Chitinimonas arctica: one gene and its partner. The protein of the gene in region 2 interacts with the protein of the main gene of each other region in a pairwise test. Links are inferred from orthologs where the notes say so. Each region holds a gene or a part of one and is shown on either strand. Other genes may lie near its edges.

Region 1 (4,448 bases), 1.4 Mb from region 2 along the record:
CTGCAGCGCGCAGCCATTCTCTCCAACGAGAAATTCCGTGGCGTTCGCATCGTATTGGGCGACGGGACCTTGAAGATCATCTGCAACAACAGCGAGCAGGAAGAAGCGACCGAAGAGTTGGAGATTCCTTACCAGGGCGATCCGCTCGATATCGGCTTCAACATCGGTTACCTCATCGACGTGCTGACCAACCTGGACCATGAAGCACTGGTTTTTGCCTTTGGCGACCATGCCACCAGCAGTACCCTGGTAACCGTTCCGGAAGAACCCAATTTCAAGTATGTCGTGATGCCAATGCGCATTTAGGCGCGGCCGCATGACCAAGCCGGCCATCTCGGCCGGCTTTGGCATTTTTATCAGTACAGCAGCAGGTGGATAAAAGATGAGCGATCAGGAATACGGCGCAGACAGTATCAAGGTGTTGAAAGGCCTGGAGGCCGTACGTAAACGCCCTGGCATGTATATCGGCGATACCCAAGACGGCAGCGGCTTGCACCACATGGTGTTCGAAGTGCTGGACAATGCAATCGACGAAGCGCTGGCTGGTCACTGCAACGAGATCAAGGTCATCATCCACCCGGATAATTCCATTTCGGTGGAAGACAACGGCCGTGGCATCCCCACCGATATCAAGGAAGACGACGAATTCAAGCGCTCCGCCGCCGAAATCGTCATGACCGAACTGCACGCCGGCGGTAAATTCGACCAGAACAGCTACAAGGTATCCGGCGGTCTGCACGGCGTGGGCGTATCCGTCGTCAATGCCTTGTCGGACTGGCTGCGGCTCACCATCCGTCGCGACGGCAAGGTGCACAGCATGGAATTCCGCCAAGGCGAAGCGGTGGAGCCACTCAAAGTCGTCGGCAAGACCGAACACCGCGGTACCGAAGTGCATTTCCTGGCTTCACCGGAAACCTTTGGCCTGATCGAATTCCATTTCGATATCCTCGCCAAGCGCATTCGCGAGTTGAGTTTTCTCAACAACGGCGTGGCCATCGTGCTGATCGACCGTGTGCACGGCAAGGAAGAGAACTTCTCCTATTCCGGCGGTGTACGCGGCTTCGTCGAGTACATGAATCGCAACAAGACCGCCTTGCACCAAAAGGTGTTCTACGCGCTTGGCGAAAAAGACGGCATGAGTGTCGAAGTCGCCATGCAATGGAACGATTCCTACCAGGAAACCGTGCAGTGCTTCACCAACAATATCCCGCAGCGGGATGGCGGTAGCCATCTGACCGCCTTGCGCCAAGTGATGACACGCACGCTCAATGGCTATATCGAAAAAAGCGAGATCGCCAAGAAAGCCAAGATCGAGACCGCCGGCGACGATATGCGCGAAGGCCTCACCTGCGTGCTGTCGGTGAAATTGCCCGACCCCAAGTTCAGCAGCCAGACCAAGGACAAACTGGTCTCCAGTGAAATCGGTCCGATCGTGAACGAGGTCATCAGCGAAGCACTGAACAACTTCCTGCTGGAAAACCCGATCGAAGCCAAGATCATCTGCGGCAAGATCGTCGACGCCGCCCGTGCCCGCGACGCCGCCCGCCGCGCCCGCGAACTGACCCGCCGCAAAGGTGTCATGGACGGCCTGGGGCTGCCCGGCAAGCTGGCTGACTGCCAGGAAAAGGATCCGGCCCTGTCCGAGATCTACATCGTCGAAGGGGATTCCGCCGGCGGTTCCGCCAAGCAAGGCCGCGATCGCAAGTTCCAGGCCATCCTGCCCCTGCGCGGCAAGGTGCTGAACGTAGAACGCGCCCGCTTCGACAAGCTGATTTCCAGCGAACAGATCGCCACCCTGATCACCGCGCTCGGTTGCGGCATCGGCAAGGACGATTTCAACCTGGAAAAACTGCGCTACCACCGCATCATCATCATGACCGATGCCGACGTGGACGGCGCCCACATTCGAACCCTGTTGCTGACCTTCCTGTATCGCCAGCTGCCCGAACTGGTCGAACGCGGTTACGTCTACATTGCCCAGCCGCCCTTGTACAAGGTCAAGCATGGCAAGAACGAGCAGTACCAGAAGGACGATCACGAACTCAACCAGTACCTGTTGAAACTGGCCTTGAGCGGTGCCCAGCTGATTCCTCGCAGCGGTGCCGATCCGCTGGAAGGCCAGGCATTGGACCTGATCGCCCGCCAGTACCTGCTGGCTCAGGCCGTAATCGAGCGCGAAAGCCGTTTGATCGACCCGACCGTGTTGTATGCCTTGCTCAGAACCGGCGCGCTGGACATGAGCAGCGAAGCGGCGGCTCGCGAGTCTGCTACGCGTTTGATGGCTGCCATTGCCGATCCGGCTTTTGTGCTTGAGCCGTATCATGACGACAAGAACGATGCGTTTATCCTGCGTCTGAAAAAGACCGTGCACGGCAATATCGCCTTCCAGTACCTGGATCACGATTTCCTGCATTCGGGCGACTATGTGCAGCTGCGCCGTACCGCGGATATGCTGTCTGGACTGCTGGATGCGGATGCCGTGGTGAAGCGTGGCGATCATGAAAAGCCGGTCAGGGAGTTCAAGGACGCGCTGGAGTGGTTGCTGAACGAAGTGCGCCGCAATATGACCGTGCAGCGGTATAAAGGTCTGGGTGAGATGAATCCGGATCAGTTGTGGGAAACGACGATGGACCCGACTGTACGGCGGTTGATGCGGGTGCAGATCGAGGATGCCATGGCGGCGGATGATATCTTCACGACGCTGATGGGCGACAATGTGGAACCGCGTCGGGCGTTTATCGAGAAGAATGCTTTGATTGCGCGGAATATTGATGTTTGAGGGTGTTGTCGGGTGCCACAGAAAGTGAAAACTGTGCCAAGTTAGTGAAAAGTCTGTGACACAGTTGTTGAAAAAGCCCTCACCTTTCGAGGGCTTTTTTGTACCTCAGTCGGAAATGTAAGCTTCACTGTGCTAATGAAGTAGCTCAGTTGGTGCATCAGGTATCGAGGCCACCCTTGCCTGCGCTCGCGTGTGCATGATCATTCGTGATGTTACGAGCCATGCTCCTCTGCTTCCCAAAGGTGGCTTACATCTTCAACAGAACGCTCTTTTCGCGCTCCAATGCCCGCCTGGCCGCAGGGCGGTTGATGAGGCGATCCTTCATTGCGGTGAGATGTTTCAACTCCTTGATTGGCAATCCAAGCTCCTTTCCCCAGGGGTAGAACACCAGGGTATACGGATCGGCGACCGTGAAGTGTTCGCCCATGACCCACTGGCTGTGCGCCAGCATCTGGTCGATCTCGCGCAGATAGGCCCAGAAGCTCTCCTTGCCATGTGCCTTGATGGCCGCATGCGTGGCCTTGTCGTCACTGAACCGCTCCGGATGCACGAATTGCATGAAGGCGGGGTGGACGCTGCTTGACAGCCAGGCACACATCGCGATGGTGCGGGCGTGATCGAGCTGGTCGGCCCCGAGCAGTTCGGCATTGGGATAGGTCTCCCCGATCCATCCAAGGATCGCGGTGCTTTCAAGCAAGACCCGTCCGTCATCAAACCGCAGCGCCGGCACCTTGCCGCGAGGGTTGATTGCCAGGTAATCGGGTTTCCGGTTCTCGCCAGTGAAGATGTTGATCTTCTTCGCCTCGAAAGTCGCGCCGGCTTCCTCCAGCGCGACATGGCTCGCCATCGAGCAGGCGAGTGGACAGTAATAGATCGTCAGCATGGTCTTGGCTCCTCAGTAGGCCACCGTGAAGCGCTCGCTGTGGTGCCGGGGCTGCTCCGCTTCGTCCAGCATCGCTGATGCAAAGTCTTCCAGCGAAATTCGGCTCTCGCCTTTCGCATCGGTCAGCAGGTGATCCTTGCCAATGCGATACCGGCCGGTGCGCTCTCCAGGTACCAGCATGGCGGCAGGGCTGAGGAACACCCAGTCCAGTTCCTTTTCTTTCTGTAGTGTTTCGAAGAACGCTGCCGTGCGCAGTGAACCCTCTTTCCACTCGGCCGGGAAGTCCGGTTGGTCCACCACACGTTGACCCGAGGGCAGAAGCAGCGTTCCGGCACCACCCACGGTCAAAAAGCGGCCAATGCCGGCACGCTTGACGCCGTCGATGATGGCCCGGGTGCCGCTTCCATCGGCGTCCAGACCGGGGTTGAAAGCGCTGATTACCAGATCGTGACCGCGGATCGCGCCGCTCAAGGCTTTTACATCCGTCGCATCCACCTGCACGAACTCGAGATTGGCATGCGGGTGTGGTGCGTGTCCGGTTTCCTTGGTGATGGCAGTTAACTCGTGTCCGCGAGACAGTGCTTCCGCCAGCAGTTTGTTGCCGACATAGCCCGTGGCTCCGATCAATGCGATTTTCATGAGAGTTTCCTTTTCAGTGGTTTAGGTTTCCCAGTGCAGCAAGTTGTTTTATTATTTCAGTTAAAAAATCTAATGAATATCCGCGATTTAATGAAATTAAATTTAAGTCAGGGTAACAAATGAACGATCTCAAACCCTATGCGGTGT
Region 2 (5,598 bases):
TGGCGCCGCCCTGCAGGAACAACACCTTATAGTTCTTCGGAATCCCCATGATGGCGCGCAGGTCTTCTTCGGCTTCGGCGGCGATATGCATGAATTCGCGGCCGCGGTGGCTCATTTCCATCACCGACATACCGCTGCCATGCCAGTCGAGCATTTCCTTCTGCACTTCGAGCAGAACTTCGCGGGGCAGGACGGCCGGGCCGGCGCTGAAATTGAAAACGGGGCTCATGGAGGCTCCAGAGTGTGATGGACGAGATGCTGACCAGGGGTCAGCCGGCAATTTCAAAGCTGGTTTCAGCCGTTGGACACGCGCTCGTATCTACTATGACAGCAGAAAATGTGCCCGTGCCACCGCCACCGGCTTGTTTTCGTCTTCCTGCCAGGCGGTCATGCGTACATTGGCTACCCGCTTGCCCTGCTTGGTGATATCGCAGCGGGCAAAAAGGGATTGCGCCCTGCCGGAGCGCAGGAAATCCAGCGCGAAATCGATGGTGCGAGGGACTTCGGCGGATTCGCGCGCCCATACCAGGTGCAGCAGCGCGGCGTTTTCCAGGAAGCCGCCGATGGCGCCGCCATGCAGGGCGGGCAGATGCACATTGCCGATATTGCGGTCGTGGAACGGCAATTCGAACAAGGGCTGGCCACGATCTTCGCGCATCACCACCCCCAGCAGCTGCGCGTAGGGGATCTGTTCGATGATGTGATCGTAATTACCGCTTTCCTTGGCGGCCTGCAGAAACTCAAGTTGCACCATGGTCAAGCTCCCTGCTCATGCTTGGGTCCCAGCTGCGCCTGGCTGGATTCGCGCATAAAGGTCGCTACCCCATGGGCGATAGGCTGATCGTTGCCTTCCTGATAAGCGGTGGCGCGGGTAAATCCGATCTGCCGCCCCAGCCGATAGCATTCGGCCGTGCAATACACCGGCTGACCCGGCGTAGCGCCGCGCACGTAGTCGATGCGCAAATCCAGGGTAGCGATGGCTTCCCTTTCTTCCAGCAGCGAGAACACCGCCAGCGCGCTGGTGGTATCGATCAGGGACGTCATCACGCCGCCGTGCAGCACCCCGGTGCGGGGATTGCCGACCAGCGCGGTATTGTAAGGCAGCCGCAAAATGGCACGGCCGCGTTCGCCATTGACGAACTCGAGGCCAATGGTGGCCGAATGAGGAATCTGGCAGAACCACTCTGCCACTTCCTCGAACAAAGCCGGATTGATTACCGGCAAGGGTAGGTTTTGCATCAGACCATCTCTCCCCGGGGCGCGGTACGCGCCCCGGTATTCAGCTTAGGCTTGAACGTCGTCGCCCGCACTGTCGGCAACGGCATCATCGATGCCTTCGCCACTTTCAATCTCTTCACTGCCTTCTTCTTCAGCGTCCGCGACCTTCTGGATACCGGACAACTTCTCGCCTGCATCCAGGTTGATCAGCCGCACGCCTTGTGCGCTACGACCGGTTTCGCGCACTTCCGCCACGGAGGTGCGGATCAGCACGCCGCCCGTGGTGATCAACATCAGCCCGTCGCTGCCCGTCACCAGGCTGGCGGCGACCAGGCGGAAGCCGGTCTTCTCGGTCAGATCCATGGCGATCACGCCCTGAGTACCACGGCTGGTATGGCGGAATTCGCCGATCTGGGTTCGCTTGCCGTAACCGCCGTCGCTGGCGGTCAGGACCTGCCAGTCTTCCGAATCGGCCACCAGCAGCGAGATCACGTCCTGGCCCTCGGCCAGCGACATGCCACGGACACCCCGCGTATCGCGGCCCATGGCGCGCACATCGTCTTCATCGAAGCGGACGGCCTTGCCGCCGGACGAGAACAGCATGATCTGATGGCTGCCGGAGGTGATGGCCACGCCGACCAACTGGTCGCCCTCATCCAGCGCGACCGCGATGATGCCCAGCTTGCGCGGATTGGAGAAGGCCGACAGCGGCGTCTTCTTCACCGTACCGCGCTGGGTCGCCATAAAGACGAAGTGATCGTCGGTAAAGGCCTTGACCGGCAGGATGGCGTTGATCTTTTCGCCTTCCTGCAGCGGCAGCAGGTTGACGATGGGACGGCCACGCGAGGCACGGCCGCCCTGCGGCACTTCATAGACCTTGAGCCAATAGACGCGGCCCAGCGAGGAGAAGCACAGCACGTAGTCGTGGGTATTGGCCACGAACAGATTGTCGATGAAGTCGTCTTCCTTGGTCGCGGTCGCCTGCTTGCCACGACCGCCCCGCTTCTGGGCGCGGTATTCGTCCAGCGGCTGGGCTTTCATATAGCCGGTATGCGATAGGGTCACCACCATTTCCTGCGGGGTGATCAGGTCTTCCAGGCTGATGTCTTCACCGAACGGCACGATCTCCGACTTGCGGCCATCGCCGAACTGGGCCTTGATCTCGGCCAGCTCGGTGGCGATGATTTCGGTGATACGGACGGGCTTGGCCAGGATGTCGAGCAGATCGACGATCTTTTCCATGACTTCGCGGTATTCCGCTTCCAGCTTGTCCTGCTCCAGGCCGGTCAGGCGTTGCAGGCGCATATCCAGGATGGCTTGCGCCTGTGCTTCGGACAGGCGGTAGCCATTGGCCTTCAGGCCGAATTCGGCCGACAGCCACTCGGGCCTGGCCTGGTCGCTTGCCACCCGGGTCAGCAATTCTTCCACCAGCTGTGAACGCCATTCGCGCGACATCAGCGCCAGCTTGGCTTCGGGCGGCGTGGCGGCCGACTTGATCAGGGCAATGACCTCGTCCACATTGGAGAGCGCCACCGCCAGGCCTTCCAAGGTATGGGCCCGTTCGCGCGCCTTCTTCAATTCGAATACGGTACGGCGGGTCACCACTTCGCGGCGATGGCGCAGGAAGGCTTCCAGGATCTGCTTGAGGTTCAGCAGCCGCGGCTGGCCATCGACCAGGGCCACCATATTCATACCGAAGCTGGATTGCAGCTCGGTCTGCTTGTACAGGTGGTTGAGCACCACCTCGGGCATTTCGCCCCGCTTCAACTCTATATATATACGCATGCCCGACTTGTCGGACTCGTCGCGCAGGTCGGAAATCCCGTCGATCTGCTTGTTGCGCACCAGGTCGGCGATCTTTTCGATCAAGGTCTTCTTGTTCACCTGGTAGGGCAGTTCGTCGACGATGATGGCCTGCTTGTCGCGGCTCACTTCCTCGATATGGGTGCGGGCGCGCATGACCACCCGGCCACGTCCGGTGCGATAGCCTTCGCGCACGCCGGCGATGCCGTAGATGATGCCGGCGGTGGGGAAGTCCGGCGCCGGGATATGCTCGATAAGTTCGTCTATGCTCATCTCACCGTTGGCCAACAGGGCCAGGGCGGCGTTGATGACCTCGCCCAGGTTGTGCGGCGGAATATTGGTGGCCATGCCCACGGCGATACCGGTCGATCCATTGACCAGCAGATTGGGCAGACGAGTGGGCAAAACGGAGGGTTCCAGTTCCTTTCCATCATAGTTAGGAACAAAATCGACGGTTTCCTTGTCGATATCCGCCATCAATTCAACGGAGATTTTTTCGAGCCGGCACTCGGTGTAACGCATGGCGGCGGCGCTATCGCCGTCGATGGAACCAAAATTGCCCTGGCCGTCTACCAGGGTGTAGCGCATGGAGAAATCCTGCGCCATGCGGACCAGGGTGTCGTAGATCGAGGCATCGCCGTGGGGGTGGAATTTACCCATCACCTCACCGACGATACGGGCGCACTTGACATACGGCCGATTCCAGAAGTTACTGGATTCCTGCATGGCGTAGAGCACGCGACGGTGCACAGGCTTCAGTCCGTCACGCACATCAGGGAGCGCCCGCCCGACGATCACGCTCATCGCGTAGTCGAGATAAGAACGACGCATTTCCTCTTCAAGGCTTACCGGGATGGTTTCTTTGGCAAATTGTTGCAAATCGGTCATTTTTTTGGCGTCTGGGCGGGCGAAATAAGTAAAAATTTTACCACGCGCAGCTACCACCCTCCAATTTGCCGTCAATTGTCATATTCTCTTAATTGCGGCGCGCTCCGCGCGTCAAGTAAACTCAGCCCCGACGTAGGCTCGGCAAACCATACCGTTGCTAAATTCCAACTCGAATCATCAAGGAGAACTCTCTATGCAGAAAATGAAGCGCACTCTCGTCGCTCTCGCACTGGGCACGGTGGCCATGTCCGCCTTCGCCGCCAAGGATGGTTACGCCATTGACGGCCGCGAAGCCGTTGTCCGCAACAACTACGGCGAATGCTGGCGCACCAACTCGTGGAGCAAGGACAAGGCCATCGAAGAGTGCGATGCCGTGGCAAAGAAGGAAGTCGCCGCCCCGGTGGAAGCACCTCGCGTCGTCGAAGCGCCTAAGCCCACTCCGGTTCCTGTCCAGGTGAAGATGGAAACCCTGACCCTGAACGCCGCTGCCCTGTTCGAATTCAACAAGGCCGTGCTGAAGGAAGAAGGCAAGCAAGCCCTGGATTCGGTTGCCAGCGTCCTGCTGGAACGCAAGTACGATCCAGCCAAGACCAAGATCGCCGTGGTTGGCCACACCGACCGCATCGGCAAGGAGTCGTACAACCTGAAGCTGTCGGAAGAGCGCGCTGCTGCCGCACGCGCCCAACTGGTGACCAAGGGCGTACCGGAAGGCATGATCACTTCGGCCGGCAAGGGTTTCTCCGAACCCATCACCAAGCCTGAAGATTGCAAGAAGGTGCTGAAGAACCGCAAGAAGCTGGTTGCTTGCTACGCACCGGATCGTCGCGTGGAAGTTGAAATCTACGCAACTGTCGAGAAGTAAGCCGTCTCGACCCCAGACAAAGCCCCGCCCCGCGCGGGGCTTTGTCATTCCCGGCCGAACCGGCGAGGTGACGGGCCACGGCGGCCCTCGTGCTAGACTCATCGGTCCCAGCTTAACCAACCGGTTCCTGCCATGCGCCGTCTCTTGTTTATCCTCTTGTCGCTGCCGAGCTTTGCCGGCGGACTCGAACAACTGAAGGGTTTCCTCGCGCAGACCCAGGCGTTTACCGCCAGTTTCCAGCAGACCGTCACGCAAAAGGGCGGCAAACAGCAGCACGCCGGCGGCACGGTGGCCATCCAGCGCCCCGGCAAGTTCGACTGGCGCTACGTCAAACCCTACGAACAAAGGGTGGTGGGCGACGGCAAGCAATTGTGGATCTACGATCCCGATCTCAACCAGGTCACCCGCAAGCAGCTGGACCGCGCCCTGGGCGATAGCCCGGCCGCCCTGCTGGCCGGTAGCAACGATCTGGAAAAATCCTACCGGCTGGGCGAACTCGGCAAGCGCGACGATCTCGAATGGATAGAAGCGACGCCGCTCAACCGCGACAGCGGCTTCGAAAAAGTACGCATCGGCTTCAAGGACGCCCAGCCGATGGCGATGGAATTGGCCGACAGCTTCGGCCAGACCACCTCGATCCGCTTCAGCGGCGTCACCCGCAATCCCAAGTTGAGCGCCGGCCAGTTCCAGTTCGTGCCGCCCAAGGGAGCCGACGTCGTCTCGGCCGACTAGCCCGGCACGCCACTCTTTCCACCCTGACTCGCGCCCATGCCCGATCTATTTACCCAAGCACCGCGCCCACCGCTGGCCGAAGCACTGCGGCCCGC

Evidence for each region.
Region 1: the proteins of gyrA (region 2) and gyrB interact in binary tests that used the Escherichia coli proteins (3 or more experiments, as listed by UniProt). The link is inferred for Chitinimonas arctica from one-to-one orthologs.

What each region holds. Positions count from the first base shown.
Region 1 is NZ_CP041730.1:2,451,327-2,455,774, reverse strand. What follows is about bases 27-3,080. They hold gyrB (DNA topoisomerase (ATP-hydrolyzing) subunit B), read left to right. Parts: upstream 27-382; coding sequence 383-2,779; downstream 2,780-3,080. Other genes in these bases: FNU76_RS11125 (glutathione S-transferase family protein), read right to left, coding at 3,027-3,080; dnaN (DNA polymerase III subunit beta), read left to right, coding at 27-306. In the rest of the region: more of dnaN, read left to right, coding at 1-26; more of FNU76_RS11125, read right to left, coding at 3,081-3,662; FNU76_RS11120 (NAD(P)-dependent oxidoreductase), read right to left, coding at 3,675-4,301; FNU76_RS11115 (LysR family transcriptional regulator), read left to right, coding at 4,421-4,448. UniProt on the Escherichia coli protein: DNA gyrase negatively supercoils closed circular double-stranded DNA in an ATP-dependent manner to maintain chromosomes in an underwound state.
Region 2 is NZ_CP041730.1:3,894,450-3,900,047, reverse strand. What follows is about bases 1,085-4,263. They hold gyrA (DNA gyrase subunit A), read right to left. Parts: upstream 3,910-4,263; coding sequence 1,285-3,909; downstream 1,085-1,284. Other genes in these bases: FNU76_RS17760 (OmpA family protein), read left to right, coding at 4,103-4,263; FNU76_RS17770 (PaaI family thioesterase), read right to left, coding at 1,085-1,239. In the rest of the region: serC (3-phosphoserine/phosphohydroxythreonine transaminase), read right to left, coding at 1-229; FNU76_RS17775 (PaaI family thioesterase), read right to left, coding at 323-754; more of FNU76_RS17770, read right to left, coding at 757-1,084; more of FNU76_RS17760, read left to right, coding at 4,264-4,771; outer membrane lipoprotein periplasmic chaperone LolA, read left to right, coding at 4,904-5,503; FNU76_RS17750 (replication-associated recombination protein A), read left to right, coding at 5,540-5,598. UniProt on the Escherichia coli protein: A type II topoisomerase that negatively supercoils closed circular double-stranded (ds) DNA in an ATP-dependent manner to maintain chromosomes in an underwound state.